Regions from separate parts of the Sulfitobacter sp. SBS6 genome, predicted to be linked through region 1. Evidence: riboswitches for the same ligand, from Rfam matches in the RefSeq annotation. Region 1 holds a riboswitch; the other holds the start of a gene.
What was found. Region 1 has a riboswitch for cobalamin ahead of ACNQ62_RS06815 (ABC transporter substrate-binding protein). Riboswitches for the same ligand answer to the same signal wherever they lie in the genome.
Positions count from the first base shown of each region.

Region 2: it holds a riboswitch for cobalamin, as region 1 does, so the genes downstream of both, ACNQ62_RS12815 (energy-coupling factor ABC transporter permease) here and ACNQ62_RS06815 (ABC transporter substrate-binding protein) in region 1, are expected to answer to the same signal.

Region 1 is NZ_JBLWBA010000005.1:694,049-701,912, forward strand. Features, by position in the region: gene ACNQ62_RS06800 (AraC family transcriptional regulator) at 1-894, opposite strand, end outside; gene ACNQ62_RS06805 (SDR family oxidoreductase) at 1,062-2,009, shown strand; tRNA gene ACNQ62_RS06810 (tRNA-Glu) at 2,194-2,268, shown strand; cobalamin riboswitch at 2,391-2,590, shown strand; gene ACNQ62_RS06815 (ABC transporter substrate-binding protein) at 2,734-3,750, shown strand; gene ACNQ62_RS06820 (FecCD family ABC transporter permease) at 3,771-4,799, shown strand; gene ACNQ62_RS06825 (ABC transporter ATP-binding protein) at 4,796-5,563, shown strand; gene ACNQ62_RS06830 (catalase) at 5,668-7,185, shown strand; gene panC (pantoate--beta-alanine ligase) at 7,259-7,864, opposite strand, start outside.
Region 2 is NZ_JBLWBA010000006.1:767,917-775,780, reverse strand. Features, by position in the region: gene ACNQ62_RS12830 (heavy metal translocating P-type ATPase) at 1-554, shown strand, start outside; gene cueR (Cu(I)-responsive transcriptional regulator) at 575-961, shown strand; gene cobF (precorrin-6A synthase (deacetylating)) at 971-1,723, opposite strand; gene ACNQ62_RS12815 (energy-coupling factor ABC transporter permease) at 1,785-2,468, opposite strand; cobalamin riboswitch at 2,540-2,756, opposite strand; gene cobA (uroporphyrinogen-III C-methyltransferase) at 2,783-3,499, opposite strand; gene ACNQ62_RS12805 (cobyrinate a,c-diamide synthase) at 3,496-4,821, opposite strand; gene cobM (precorrin-4 C(11)-methyltransferase) at 4,818-5,603, opposite strand; gene ACNQ62_RS12795 (cobalamin biosynthesis protein) at 5,600-5,959, opposite strand; gene cbiE (precorrin-6y C5,15-methyltransferase (decarboxylating) subunit CbiE) at 5,956-7,152, opposite strand; gene ACNQ62_RS12785 (cobalt-precorrin-6A reductase) at 7,151-7,864, shown strand, end outside.

The DNA of each region.
Region 1 (7,864 bases):
TTGGCCCATTTCAACCGGAAACTGCTGGGCATCCCCCCATTGGCGCGGTGATTGCCCGTACATCCGCCTGAACTCGCGACTGAATTGCGACGGGCTGACGTATCCCACATCGACCGCCGCCTCGTTCACCGACATGCCGCCTGCGATCTTCATCGCCGCATTGTTGAGCCGCATGGATTTGACAAACTGGATCGGGGCCATCGTCGTCACCTGCTTGAACTTGCGGTGAAAGGCGGCGCGGCTCATCCCGGCGCGGGACGCCATATCATCAATAGAGATCGGCGCGTCCAGGTGAGAGGATACATGCGCGATCGACCGTGCAATCGCATTGCCCGCGCCGAAGGCCTGTCTGGCAAAACTCCCTGCCTCCCCCTTTAGGATCGCGTAATAAAGCTCGCGCAGCCGTGCCTCGCCAAGGATCGCCGTATCTGCCGGATTGCCACCCAATTGCAGCAAACGCAGCAGCGCGTCGGCAAAGGCATCATCCCATGCGGCCAGCCTGATCCCCTGCGCGCGCAAACCGCCTTTGACCTCGGGAATCACATTGCCGGTATTTTCCATCTCCATCGACAGTTCTGTCATCATCCGCTTATCGAGCGAAATGATAACCCCGTAGAGCGGGCTTTCGGCAGAGGCGGTCGGCGTGCCGGCCTTCACCGGCATCGACATCGGGCAGCACATATATCGGCTGTCGTCATAGATGTACCTGTGCCCGTCCAGTACGGCCTCTTTCGCCCCGCTGACGATAGCAATAACGCTGGGTTCATAGACCGCCGGCACGCACGGAATCGCCTGCGTGGCCCGAAACAGGCGCACCCCGTCAATGCCGGTTCCCGTCAGCCCCTCTTGGGTCGCGTTGTTCCGGATTAGCTGTCTGATCTGGTCTTTGCTCATGAGGGCAATCTACTGCGTCACATCCGCCTTTCGCAAGCGCGTGATACAATCAGGCAAGTATTCGCGACGATCTCGCCTGTTTTGAGGGACAGCCGAGAGCTATTTACCCTTCAACATCAAACACAGCGCGCATCGCTGCCGCGCTGACATCGAAAAGGAACATGACGATGAAGGACACGACTTTCGGACCCAAAGGCTGGACACCTGATCGCCTTGGATCGCTCAAGGAGAAAACATATCTCATCACCGGCACGACGGCCGGTGCGGGCTTTCAGGCCACGCGCATCCTGCTGTCCAAGGGGGCAAAAGTCGTCATGCTGAACCGCAACGCCGACAAATCCATCGCAGCGGTCAAAACGCTCAAGGACACGTTCGGTCCCAACGCCGAGGTGAGCTTTGTGCGGATGGATCTGTCTGATCTGGCCAGCGTGCGCGCCGCGGCTGAAGAGGTGAAACGCACCGTTCCCCGGATTGACGCGCTGATCTGCAACGCTGCCATCGCGCAGGTGCCAAAACAGCAGCTGACCGTTGACGGGTTCGAAAGCCAGCTTGGCACCAACCACTACGGACACTTCCTGCTGTGCGGGATGCTGTTTGATCGCATTCAGGAAAGTGCGGGCCGGATCGTTGTGGTGTCCAGCCTCGGGTACAACATGGGGATCAAGACGATCCAGTTCGACGACATGAACTGGGACAAGAACTATAGCGCCAACGCGGTCTACAGCCAAAGCAAGCTGGCGCAGATGATGTTTGCCTATGAGCTTCAGGACCGGCTGAAAGCCACCGACAGCCGCGTTGAGGTGTATGTCTGCCACCCCGGCGCGTCGGCGACCTCGCTGATCAGCACAAGCGGCGGGCTTTTCACACGGGTCACCTGGTGGATGATGAGCAAGACGCCAATGGTGCAATCCGCCGAAAAAGGCGCCTACCCCGAAGTCATGTGCGCGACCGAAGACGGGTTGGCGCAGCGTGCGCTTTATGGCCCGACCGGATGGATGCAAACCGGAGGGCCCGTTGGCAAAGGCACGCTGAACCCCCATGCCTACGACAAACCCGTGATGGAGAAACTCTGGACCGTCTCCGAAAAAGCGACGGGTTTTCACTGGGAAATCTAAGGGAAACGCGCGCCCGCATCCCGAGCGCGGCGCGCGTTTCACGCGACGATCCCCCCTCGCCATACGCCCCTTGGAATACGGCATCAGAAGATGTGATTTTTTTGCCGTATTTCCCCGCTTTCTGATGCGGCTTGCACTTGCGCCCGCCGATGGCTTTGCCTAAAGAAGCGCTCACAAGTTAAGTGGCCCGTTCGTCTATCGGTTAGGACGTCAGGTTTTCAACCTGAAAAGAGGGGTTCGACTCCCCTACGGGCTGCCACTTGGTTTTCCATCCGTTTGTTATTTGCCTCTCGCCCGTTCTGCGGAACCGTGGCCTGCGTTATTTGCCTTTGTCCCGCGATGACGACCGCAAAAACGCAACTTGACGGGTGGGCGGACAACTGTCATCGAAACTGGGTCGGTTTCCTTCGGGAAATAATAGGGAATTCGCCATCCGCGCTTTGGTGTGGATGAACCGGAACTGCCCCCGCAACTGTAGACGGTGAGCTACCTCCATCATGCCACTGGGCCTAAAGGTCCGGGAAGGCGGGGACAGCCGCGATCCGTCAGTCAGGAGACCTGCCGACACTGAACCTGAAACACCGGGCGGGGTTGCTCGGGAGAGGATGATGATGGGACCGGATCTTACCTTACGCGCAGACCAAAATGCGCCCGCGCGCCATTTGGCTGGCCCCTTCTCTTTCTATTCAAAGACCCCGGCATCGGACCAACCGGAGCCCTTGATATGAAACCATTTTTTTCCAGCCTGACCCTGATTGCGAGCCTTGCGGGCAGCACCGCGCTTGGCGCAGAGACAGACTATCCGCTGACCATCGACAACTGCGGCCATACGCTCACCTTTGACGCGGCACCCCAGACCACCGTCACCATCGGGCAATCCACGACAGAGATCCTGTATCTGCTGGGCCAGCAGGACCGGATCGCGGGAACCTCTGTCTGGTTCAGCCCCGTTTTGCCAGAGTTCAAAGAGACAAACGATGCGATTGAACGGCTGGCGGACAACGACCCCAGCTTTGAAAGCGTGTTGGGCAAACGCCCCGATCTGGTCACCGTGATGTATGAATGGCACGTCGGCCCCGAAGGTATGGTCGGCACCCGCGACAGCTTTCACGAGGTGGGCGTGCCGACCTATGTGATGCCCACCGATTGCGCGGCCAAGGATAATTCTGTCGGCGCGGACGGCACGCGATCTGAACTGTTCACGACCCAGCAGCTGTATACCAGCATCGAAGAGCTCGCCCTGATCTACAACGCGCAAGACGCCGGTGCCACGCTGCTGGCAGACCTGCAATCGCGCGAGGCAAAGGCGGTCGAGAAAGCCAAATCGCTGAACCTGCCCCAAGGCACCTCGGCGCTGTTCTGGTTCTCGTCGTCCGAGATGGCGGCGGACCCTTATGTCGCAGGTCAACAGGGTGTGCCCGCCTATATGATGGACAAGCTTGGCGTCGAAAACGTCGTGACCTCGGCCGAGGAATGGCCGCTGGTCGGCTGGGAGACTCTGGCGAAATCCGACCCGACCTTCATCGTGCTCGCCAAAATGGACCGCCGCCGCTTCCCTGCGGATGACATCGAGAAAAAGCGCGCCTTCCTGATGAACGACCCCGTCGCCCGCGAGATGACCGCGGTGAAAGAGGGCCGCATCATCACCATGGACGCCCATGCGATGGACCCGACCGTGCGTGCGATCTATGCGCTGGAAACGATGGCTGACGCGCTGTCCGGTTTCGATCTGGCCGAATGACCGCAATCGACCGCTCTGTGATGCGCAGGCCGCAGTGGCACTGGTGGGTGATCATCCCGCCGGTGCTGCTGGCCGCATTGCTGTTTGGTGCGGCCATCGGCGAGGTCTCTATCCCGCCGCTGGTGGTGCTGAAGGTGCTGGCCAACAAGGCGCTGAACGCGGGCTATGCGGTGGACAAGATCGACGAGGGCATCGTGTGGAACTACCGCATGGCGCGGGCCGTGGTGGCAATGTGCTGTGGCGCCGGTCTGGCACTGTCGGGCGTCGTGTTGCAAGCACTGCTGCGCAATGCGCTGGCGGATCCCTATCTGCTGGGTATCTCTGCGGGGGCGTCCACGGGTGCTGTTGCGGTAACCATCCTCGGGCTGGGGGGTGGTGCCATTTCGCTGTCTATCGGTGCGTTCAGCGGGGCGCTGGTGGCCTTTGCCTTTGTCGCCTTACTGGCGCAGGCGGCAGGGGGCGGTGTGGGCCTGCGGGCCGCGGGCGTGATCGTGCTGGCCGGTATCGCGGGCAGCCAGATGTTCAACGCCCTGACCGCGCTGATGATCACGAAATCAGCCAATGCCGAACAGGCCCGTGCCATCATGTTCTGGCTTTTGGGGAATATGTCGGGCGTGCGCTGGCCTGATGTACTGAGCGCCCTGCCCGCTGCGATGATCGGTCTGCTGGCCTGCCTGTGGCACGCCCGCGCGCTGGATGCCTTTACCTTCGGCAGCGACAGCGCCGCGTCCTTGGGCATTCCGGTGCGCCGCGTGCAACTGCTGCTGATCGGCACGGCGGCGTTGGTCACGGCGGTGATGGTCTCGGTGGTGGGGGCGATCGGCTTTGTCGGGCTGGTGATCCCCCATGCCATGCGCATCGTCGTGGGGCACCGTCATGCGATCCTTGTGCCTGCTTCCGCACTGGCGGGGGCGGTGTTTCTGGTCTTTGCCGATGTGGTTTCGCGGGTGATTGTACCGGGCCAAGTGCTGCCCATCGGAGTGGTGACCGCTTTGGTCGGCGCGCCCGTCTTTGCACTGATCCTGATTGGCAAAAGGACGTCGCCATGATTCTGTCCTGTCACGAACTGGGCTGGCGGGTGCGCAACCGCGCCATCGTCAATGATGTGTCCCTGTCCTTGCGGCCGGGCGAAAAGCTGGGGCTGATCGGGCCGAACGGGTCCGGCAAATCCACGTTGCTGCATATGCTTGCCGGTATTCAGAAACCCTCGCGCGGGCGGGTCGATCTGGACGGCGCACCGCTTGCAAAGATGCGCCAGCGCGATATCGCGCAGCGGCTGGCCCTGGTCGAACAACACGCCGATACCGCAGATCGCATCACCGTGCGCCATGCCGTTGAACTGGGCCGCACCCCGTGGTTGTCCGCCCTGCGCGGGTGGAGCGCAGGGGACGACGCCATCGTCACGCAGGCGCTGGCGGATGTGGATCTGTCGGGTTTTGGCGACCGCCACTGGCACACGCTGTCGGGCGGTGAACAACAGCGCGTTCATATCGCCCGTGCACTGGCCCAAAGGCCGCAAGTGCTGCTGCTGGACGAGCCGACGAACCATCTGGATATCCGCCACCAGCTTTCGATCCTTGAGCTGATCCAGCGCTTGTCGACAACGGCGATCATCGCCCTGCACGACCTGAACCAAGCCACGCTCTGCGACCGGATCTGCGTCTTGCAAGAGGGCAAGCTGCGCGCCATCGGCACGCCCTCCGAGATCATGACAGAAACCCTCCTGCGCGAGGTCTTTGGCGTCTGCGGGCATTTCCTTGTCGATCCAGCGGACAACGCGCAGGTGATCCGCTTTCACACGGCGACCCATTAAGCGCGCCAAGCGGCCACAGCTCTATCCAACTCCTTACGCATTTGGTCGGGAACCATCCGTCACGCTACAGGTTTTGCCTGTGGACCCTGAAGGAGTAGCTACAGATGACCGACAAGAAGCAAACCCCTCCCACAACCACAGACGCCGGCATTCGCGTTCAAAGCGATGAACATTCGCTGACCGTTGGCCCCGATGGCCCGATCGTGCTGAATGACCACTATCTGCTTGAACAGATGGCGAATTTTAACCGTGAACGTATTCCAGAGCGCCAGCCCCACGCCAAAGGCTCGGGCGCATTTGGCACCTTCGAGACGACGCAAGACGTGTCGAAGTACACGATGGCGAATATCTTCCAGCCCGGCGCGAAATGCGATGTGGTGATGCGGTTTTCGACCGTGGCAGGCGAACGCGGCAGCCCGGACACATGGCGCGACCCGCGCGGCTTCTCGGTCAAGATGTACACCGACGAAGGCATCTTTGACATGGTCGGCAACAACACGCCGATCTTCTTTGTCCGCGATCCGATCAAGTTCCAGCAGTTCATCCGCAGCCAGAAACGCCGTGCGGATAACAATATGCGCGACCACGATATGCAGTGGGATTTCTGGACGCTCTCGCCCGAAAGCGCGCATCAGGTGACCTATCTCATGGGCGACCGTGGCATTCCGAAAAACTGGCGCGAGATGAACGGGTATTCCAGCCACACCTATTCGCTGGTCAATGCCGAGGGCGAAAAGTTCTGGGTCAAGTTCCACTTCCACACCGATCAGGGCGACGGAAATGCCTACCTTAGCCAGGATGAAGCCGACAAGCTGGCGGGGACCAACGGCGACTACCACCGCGCCGATCTGTTCAACAACATCCGCGACGGGAACTACCCGAGCTGGACGCTCAAGTGGCAGATCATGCCTTACGAGGATGCCAAGACCTATCGCATCAACCCGTTTGATCTGACCAAGGTCTGGCCGCACGAGGACTACCCGCTGATCGAGGTCGGCAAACTGACCCTGAACCGCAACCCCACTGATTTCCATACAGAGATCGAACAGGCCGCGTTCGAGCCGAACAATATGGTGCCGGGCGTGGGTCTGTCGCCAGACAAGATGCTGTTGGCACGGGGCTTTTCCTACGCGGACGCGCACCGCGCGCGGCTGGGTGTCAACTACAAGCAGATCCCGGTCAACAAACCCGTCTCGCCCACTCATAGCTATTCAAAAGATGGTGCGGGCCGGACTGAAAAAGTGTCTGATCCGGTATATGCGCCCAACTCATATGGTGGGCCCTCTGCGCAGCCGCATCAGCATGAAGCGGGCCTATGGTATTCCGATGGCGACATGGTACGTCAGGCCTATACCCTGCGCCCCGATGACGATGATTGGAGCCAGGCCGGGAAGCTTGTCCGCGAGGTGATGGACGCCGATGCCCGCGAACGTTTGGTATCGAACGTGGTGGGCCACCTGTGCGACGGTGTCAGCGAAAAGGTGCTCGTCCGTGCCTTTGAATACTGGCGCAACATCGACAAAGACACCGGCGACAAGATCGAGGCCGGTGTGCGCGAGAAGCTGGGCGGGGAATCCAAAGCCCCCGGTATGGCCTCTGCCCTCAGCATCGGCGGCAAGTAACGCCGACCCATTTCAAGCCAAACGATCAGCGGGGCCTTAGCGGGCCCCGCTTTTTTGCATATTCCAGAGCGATTTAACCGACGGCGATATTGTCGATCAGCCGCACACCGGCCAGCCATGCGGCGGCCAAAAGACGTGCGGGGCGGTCGGGCGTGGTCATCAGCTCCAACTGGTCAGCAGACCGCAGGTCAAGGTATTCCACCTGCGTAAAGCCCGCACGTTCCACCCGCGACACTGCCGCAGCGCGGAGCGTTTCGAGATCGCCACCGGCAAGCAGCCCCTCTGACATCTCCTCCATCGCGCGGTGAAGTTCGGGGGCCCAGGTGCGGGCGCGATCCGACAGCAGCAGGTTGCGCGAGGACATGGCCAGACCGTCCTCCTCGCGGATGGTGGGGCAGCCGATCACCTCTATCGGCAGGTCCAGATCACGCGCCAGACGGGTCACCACCTGTAGCTGCTGATAATCCTTTTCGCCAAAGAACGCCTTGTCCGCGTGGGTCTGGGTAAAGAGTTTGGTCACGATGGTCGCAACCCCGTCGAAATGCCCAGCCCGATGCGCCCCGCACAGCCCTTGGGTGATGCCTTCGACCGACACAGTCGTCGCGAAACCGTTGGGGTACATCTGTTCCCCATCTGGCACATAGACGACATCCGCCTTCAGCGCGATCAGCTTGCGCGC
Region 2 (7,864 bases), on a different contig from region 1:
AAACGACGCCCCAAGCGTTGGAGGCACTGCACGAAGCGGGGCTGAAAATCGCCATGATCACCGGTGACAACAAGGCCACGGCGCAGGCGATTGCCGACCGTTTGGGGATCGATACCGTGGTCGCCGAAGTGCTGCCCGACGGCAAGGTCGCCGCGCTGGAGGACCTGCAACAGGCGGGCCACAAGGTCGCCTTTGTCGGGGACGGGATCAATGATGCGCCCGCGCTGGCGGGGGTCGACGTGGGTATCGCCATCGGTACCGGAACGGATGTCGCTATCGAAGCGGCCGACGTGGTGCTGATGTCGGGCGATTTGCAAGGGGTGGTGAACGCCCTGCACATCAGCCAGCACACCATGCGCAATATCCGGCAGAACCTCTTCTGGGCCTTTGGCTATAACGCGCTGCTGATCCCCGTTGCAGCCGGTGTGCTCTATCCGCTGTTCGGCGTGCTGCTGTCGCCCGTGCTTGCCGCCGCCGCCATGGCGTTGTCGAGCGTCTTTGTCCTGTTCAACGCCCTGCGCCTGCGGTGGATCGCCGCCGCAGCAACCGCCTAATTCAACGAAAGGAGACGTCCATGAACATCGGTGACGTGTCGAAAAGCGCAGGTCTGCCTGCCAAGACCATCCGCTACTACGAAGACATCGGTCTGATCACGCCCGCGCGTGACACCAACGGGTATCGCAGCTTTTGCGACAGCGACGTGCATAAGCTGACGTTTCTGGGCCGTGCGCGGGCCTTGGGCTTCACGATCGAGAATTGCCGCGACCTGCTGGCGCTTTGGGATGATCAGGATCGCGCCAGCGCCGATGTCCGTGCCATCGCCCAGCAACATCTGGCGCAGATCGAAAGCAAGATCGCGGACCTGCAAGATATTCGTCAGACCTTGACCCATCTGGTGCATGAATGCGCTGGCGATGACCGCCCCGATTGCCCGATTTTGCAACGGCTTGAAAAGCTGTAGTGCGCGTTTCTACCGGCGCAGCAGGTAGATATCCATGATCCAGCCATGGGCGGCGCGTGCCTCTGCCCGTGTGGCGATGATGCGGTCGCAGACCTGATCCAGCGGGCCTGCGATGCGACGCTCGTTCGGCATGCCGGCATAGGCGGTCCACCAGATGTGTATGTCGCTGTGCTGCCGCAACACCTCGAAGGCGCAGGTGCCGTCCAGCATGACGGCAATCGTATCCACACCCTGCGGCCAGCCATGATCGCGCAGCTGCCGACCGGTGGTGATCGTGACGGGATTACCGATGGTGTTCAGCGGGATCGCATGGCCCGCCGTCAGTACCTGAAGCGAGGTAATCCCCGGCACGACATCGACGGTGAGTGTGACGGCCTTTTGCAACCGCTCCGCAATGCGCAGGGTGCTGTCATACAGCGATGGATCCCCCCAGACGAGGAAACCGACACGGCCGCCTTGGGGCAGGGTGCGCTGCATCTCGGCCAGCCAGACCTGTGCAATGGCATCATGCCAATCGTGGACGCCCGCGTGATAATCAGGGTTGGCGGCGTCGCGTTTGGGCAGGGTGAATTCGTGAATTTCAGGCCCGTCCGACCGCAGCACCTGGGCGCAAATCTCGTGCCGCAGGCCAGCCAGATCATCCTTGCCCGCGCCCTTGGACGGGATCAGGATCACATCGCAGGCATTCAGCGCGTCGATGGCTTGTAATGTCAGGTGTTTGGGATTGCCGGACCCGATGCCGATCAGTGAAAGCGTAAACATCTTGAGGCTCCGGCAGGGGGTGACGCGGCCCGCAGAGCAGGGGGCCGCGTCGGGTCTTGGATTATTCAGCGGCAGTCTGTGTCAGACGTTTGGTGAACAGCGCGCTGCCCGCGAAATCGCGCAGGGTTTTCGCGGCGGCGAGCACGGCCAGATCCACCAGAGGCTCGATCAGGATGACCATCATATAGGCCCCGCCAAAGCTGGCCACAGCGGCGATGTTGCTGGCGGCAAAGCCCTGACCGTAGATGGCCCAGAAGGCGACCCAGCCCACAACGCCCGCCTGAAACGCGGTCGACAGCTTGAGCGCTTGAACATAGGTCAGATCAACATAGGCGGTGTTGGGCGCGATGATGCGTTTGGCCAGCGCCGAGACCATGAACAAAGGCACCAGCAGCGTGGTGACGTTCATCGTGTATTGCGGCAGGTCGATGGGGGCAAAGAACACGCCCTGCGCCAGCAGACCAAGCGCAAGACCCGCAGCCGCAGGGGCCACGCCGAACAGCAGGAACAGGGTCGACCCGAGTATCAGGTGCACTTCGCTCACGCCCACGGGGAAATGCGGGAAGACCTGAAAAAAGACAAAGGTCAGCGCGGTGGCCACCATGGCCCCGCCCGCAAAAGGCACGACGCCTTTCTCACGGACAGAGTCCATTGCGGTTTTCGCGGTATAGGCCGCAGCACCGGCGGCGGTGCCATAGGACAGGACCAGCTTGGCGCCGGTCACGACTTCGGGTTCGATATGCATATTCAGGTCTCCTTACCGTCTTCCCCGACGGCATAATGTGAAAGCCGCCCCGGGGGGCAGCCAGTTGGATCGGGGATCATCCCCATGACGGCAGGTCTCCTGACTTTGTGCGTCCATGCGTGCCGCGCCTTCCCAGGCGGTCTGGCCCAGTGGCAATGCGGGTTGCTCTTCACTTACAGGTGCGGGGGCAGTTCCGGATTTGGCACCTTAGCTTTGGCACCGCACCGTATTCCCTTTTCACCCCGATTGCCCGAAGGCGCACGGGGAACCGTCCGGAATAGGTGGTCATTTTCGGGCCGGTTTTGTCAAGTCATCTATTCGGTCAACGGCCCGTAAAGGATCAGCGCAGGCGCTGACGTTGCGGGATCCAGCGGCAGATGGGCAAGGCTTTCAACCGTGTGGCGGCTCAGCTTTTGATCGGGGGTCGATACCGCCTCTGCCAGCAGGGCAGGGGTCGAGGGGGGCAAGCCCGCCTCGATCAGCCGCGCGGCGAAACCAGCAAAAGTGCGGCGTCCCATGTAGACGACCGTGGTCGCCGTAGGATCGGCCAGCGCCGCCATGTTCAGATCTTCGGGCAAGGCCCCCGATTCGCCGTGGCCGGTGATGAATTGCACCCGCCGCGCGGTCAGCCGCCGGGTCAGCGGAATCATCGCCGCCGCCGCCGCCGAAGACGCCGCCGTCACACCGGGGATGATCTCGAAGGCGACGCCTGCCGCTTTCAGCGCGGTCAGCTCTTCTTCAAGCCGGCCAAACACGCCCGCGTCCCCGCTTTTGAGCCGCACCACCCGCGCGCCGGTCAATGCGTGTTCGACCAGCAGGCGGCTCACGTGATCCTGCTTCGGAGACAGCCGTCCGGCGCGTTTGCCCACCCCGATCAGATCCGCCTCGGGCGAGACATGTTCAAGGATCGGACCCGCCGACAGATCGTCGAACAGCACGACTTCGGCCTCTTGCAACCGCTTTACCGCCTTCACGGTCAGCAGCTCGGGATCACCCGGACCGGAGGAGACGAAAGAGACAAAACCGCTCATGACGCCCCCGCGATCAGGTGAAAGAAGGTGCCCGTCGCATGGCCGCGGCGCGAGCCTGTCTCGGGCACTTCGGCCCCATTGGCATCGACCACCCGCGCCAGCGGCGTGTCTGGTTGCGACAGGATGGTAGAATAGTGGAATTCATGCCCGCGCAACCGCGCGCCCGCGTCATAGCCGGGGCCGGGTTCGTTCAGCGTGGCAAGCCGGTAGCCCAGATGCATCTTGCGCTTCTCATAGCTGGTTTCCAGCCCCAGCAGCCCCGCCATCTGATGCCGCACGCCTTCCTTGTCGACCAACCCGGCCCCCATCGCCATATAGCCCCCGCATTCCCCATGCACCGGGCGCGTCGTGGCGAATTGTTGCAGGCTGTCGCGGAACTGCGCGGCAGCGGCAAGGCGTCCGGCATGCAGCTCGGGATAGCCGCCGGGCAACCAGCAGATGTCGGCGCTGTCGTCCGGTGCCTCATCCGCCAGCGGCGAGAAGGGCAACACCTGCGCACCCGCGGCGATCCAGTGGTCCAGCAAATGCGGATAGATGAACGAAAACGCGGCGTCTTTGGCCAAAGCGATCCGTTGACCGGGGGGCGGGGGCAGCACATCTGGCCCGTCGGGAATACTGCGCCCTTGGGCGGCAGAGACGAACAGATCAAGGTCGATATGCTGCGCGATGAAATCACCTGCCGCATCCAGCAGCTTCATCAGCTCGGGCTGCTCCTCGGCCTGCACCAGACCCAAGTGGCGTTCCGGCAGCGTGACCGATCCCTGTCGGGGCAGCGCGCCCAGAACGGGGATGCCGACCTGCTCCATCCCCAGACGCAGCAGGGCCTCGTGACGGGGGCTGGCGACCTTGTTCAGCACCACACCCGCGACATGCACATCCGGGCGCATCGTCTTGAACCCAAGGGCGGTGGCCGCAGCCGATTGCGCCTGACCCGATACATCCAGCAGCAACACCACCGGCCAGCCCGTCATAGCAGAGATATCGGCGCTCGCCCCGTTCGAGGTTTCCCCCGGTTGCGCCACACCATCGAACAGCCCCATTGACCCTTCGATCAGGGCCAGATCGCCGCCATGCGCGGTGCCGATCAGGTTGCATAACACGCCCGCCCCCATGGCCCAGCTATCGATATTATAGGACGACCGCCCGGAAGCCGCGCGGTGAAAGCCGGGGTCGATGTAATCCGGCCCGCTCTTGAACGGGCGCACGTCGACGCCGCGACGGCTGAGCGCGTTGAGCAGGCCCAGCATCAAGGTGGTCTTGCCCGTGCCCGACGCGGGGGCCGAGATCATCAGGCCCTTGGGCAGTTGCGTAGTCTCCATCATTCTGTTCCCTCGGGAAAGCGCGGCTCTGTGCCGACGGGGCGGAAACGGCGGTCGTAATCGCCAGCGTACAGACAGCTTTCGCGGAACTCCTCTGCCGTCAGCGCGCGGCCGACAAGGATCAACGCCGTGCGCCCGCGTTCGCCGTCGGTGGCGTCGATCACGCTGCCCAAGGTCGCCCGCACCACCCGTTGATCGGGCCAGCTGGCGCGCCAGACGATGGCGACGGGGCAGTCCTCTCCGTAATGAGGGGTGAGCCGCGCGACCACATCATCCAGCACATGCACTGACAGGTGGATCGCCAGCGTGGCACCCGTGGCGGCGAAATTCTCGAGCGTTTCACCCTCGGGCATGGCCGAGGCCCGCCCAGATGTCCGCGTGAGAACAAGCGACTGCGCCACACCGGGCAGCGTCAGCTCGTTCCCCAAAGCGGCGGCGGCAGCGGCAAAGGCGGGCACGCCGGGGGTAATGTCATACTCGATGTCCAGCTCGCGCAAGCGGCGCAGCTGCTCGCCCATGGCGGACCAGACCGACAGATCACCCGAATGAAGCCGCGCCACATCCTGCCCCGCATCATCGGCGGCCTTGATCTCTGCCATGATCTCGTCCAGCGACAGCGACGCGGTGTTCACGATCTTCGCATCCGCAGGGCAGTAGGACAGCAGCTCTGACGGGACCAGCGATCCGGCATACAGACACACATGGCAGGCGGCGATCAGGTCGCGCCCTCGCAGGGTCAGCAGATCAGGGGCACCGGGGCCCGCGCCGATAAAGTGAACAGTCATGGGGCAATTCCTTCCGCGATAGCTACGGTGGCCATGCCATTGGGGCTGGTCACACGCAAGGTCGTCAATTTGGCACCGCGACCGGCAACGCGCAATGCGGCGGCCTCGGCAAGTGATCCAGTCCCGAACCGCGCCTGCACGCGCGGTGACACGGTACGCGTCGGGATGTCTGCGATATCGGCTTCCGACAGTTCGATCAGCGGCAATCCCAGACCATCGGCAAAACGCCGTAGCGCCGGCGTCACCTTGATCGCGAGGGTCGCGAGCGTGTCCGGCCTGCGCGGCGTCAGCGCAAGGGCCGCGTGTAAATCCGCCTCGGTCGCATCCGCGCGCAATCCTATGCCCGCGACGATCATCGGGTCACGCTCCATTGCAGTTGCGGGCGGCTGGGGTGCCAGCCCTGCATGGTCCCCAACGGGGCCGCCTGCGCCAAGTCGATCCGCAGCAATTGTCCGCCGTGCATCCCGTGCCAGCGGATCAGCAAGGCTTGGGTTTCAAGCGCCACCGCATTCGCCACCAGCCGCGTGCCCGGCGTGATCCTGTGCCAGATCGCCTGCAAGACATCCTCTGATGCGCCACCCCCCAGAAAGACCGCAGCGGGCAGGGGCAGATCGGCCAGCGCATCGGGGGCCGTGCCCTGCACGCAGCGCATCCGACCCGCCAGACCAAAACGGCGGGCGTTCTCGGTGATGTTATCGCAGCGGCTTTCGCGCGGCTCGATTGCGATGGACTGCGCTTGCGGCGCGGCCAGACACCATTCAACAGAGACAGAGCCCGACCCGCCCCCCACATCCCACAGCAGCTCCCCCGCGCGGGGGGCCAGCGCGGCCAGCGTCAACGCGCGCATGGGTGATTTGGTGATCTGGCTGTCATGGGCAAAAAGCGCCTCGGGCCGTCCAGGCGCGTGGCTGATCCCAGCCCCCCCCGATACCGCAATCGCCACCACCACAGGGGCGGCAATGTCGCTCAGGTCAAACGTCGCAGCATCGGCCGCGCGCGCGATTTCACGCGGACCGCCAAGCGCCTCCATCACCGTCAGGCGGGACGCGCCGAAACCCTGCGCGGTCAGATAGCCTGCCAGCGTCGCAGGGGCCGCACCATCGCGCAACGTGCAGATCAGCCGCGCACCGTCGGCCAGATGGGGCAACAACACCTCGAACGGGGCAGCATGCAGGCCAAGGGTCGTGACCTCCTCCAACCGCCAGCCAAGCCGCGCAGCCGCCAGCGTCATGCAGGATGGCGCGGGAAAGCAGCGCCATTCCGACGGGTCCAGCACCTGCGCCAGCGTACCGCCCACGCCGTGCCAGAACGGATCACCCGAGGCGAGCACCACCACCGCACGCCCGCGATGTTCCAACACCGGCTCTACGCTGAACGGCAACGGCCATTCCCGCCCCCGCGCGCCCGCGTCACAAAGCGCCAGATGCCGCGCCCCGCCAAAGATCACGTCGGCCTCTGCCAGCGCCTTTCGGCTTGCATCGGTCAGCCCGCCAAGGCCATCTTCGCCCAGACCAATCAGGGTCACCCAGGCAGCAACAGGATCAGCCATGACGCGCACCCTCATTCTTGGCGGCACGACAGAGGCGTCCAACCTCGCGCGCGCGCTGGCCGACCGTGGCGATGATGCGCTGTTCAGCTATGCCGGACGCACGGCGGCCCCCGTGGCGCAGCCGCTGCCCACCCGCGTGGGTGGCTTTGGCGGCGTGGCCGGATTGCTGGCGTTCATCGCGCAGAACCACATCACCCGCGTGATCGACGCGACCCATCCCTTCGCCGCACAGATGAGCCGTAACGCCCATGCCGCCAGCACGCAGGCAGGCATCCCGCTGGCCGCTTTTGAGCGTGCCCCGTGGGCCGAGACTGCCGCCGACAATTGGACCCATCTGCCAAGTATTGAAGCCGCCGCCGCCGCGCTGCCGCAGGTGTCGACGCGGGTCTTTCTGGCCATCGGCAAGCAGGCGCTGTCCGTCTTTGCCAACCATCCGCAGCACCATTATCTGCTGCGGCTGGTGGACCAGCCCGCCGCGCCGCTGCCCTTGCCGCATACGACCGTGACCCTCGCCCGCGGACCCTTCGACGTGGCCGGAGACATCGCCCTGCTGCGCGACCACGGGACCAAGCTGATCATCGCCAAGAACGCCGGCGGCACGGGGGCCGAGGCCAAGCTTATCGCCGCGCGCGAACTGGGGCTGCGCGTGCTGATGATCCAGCGCCCCGCGGTGCCCCCTCGCACCACATTTGCGCGGCTCGACGATATCCTG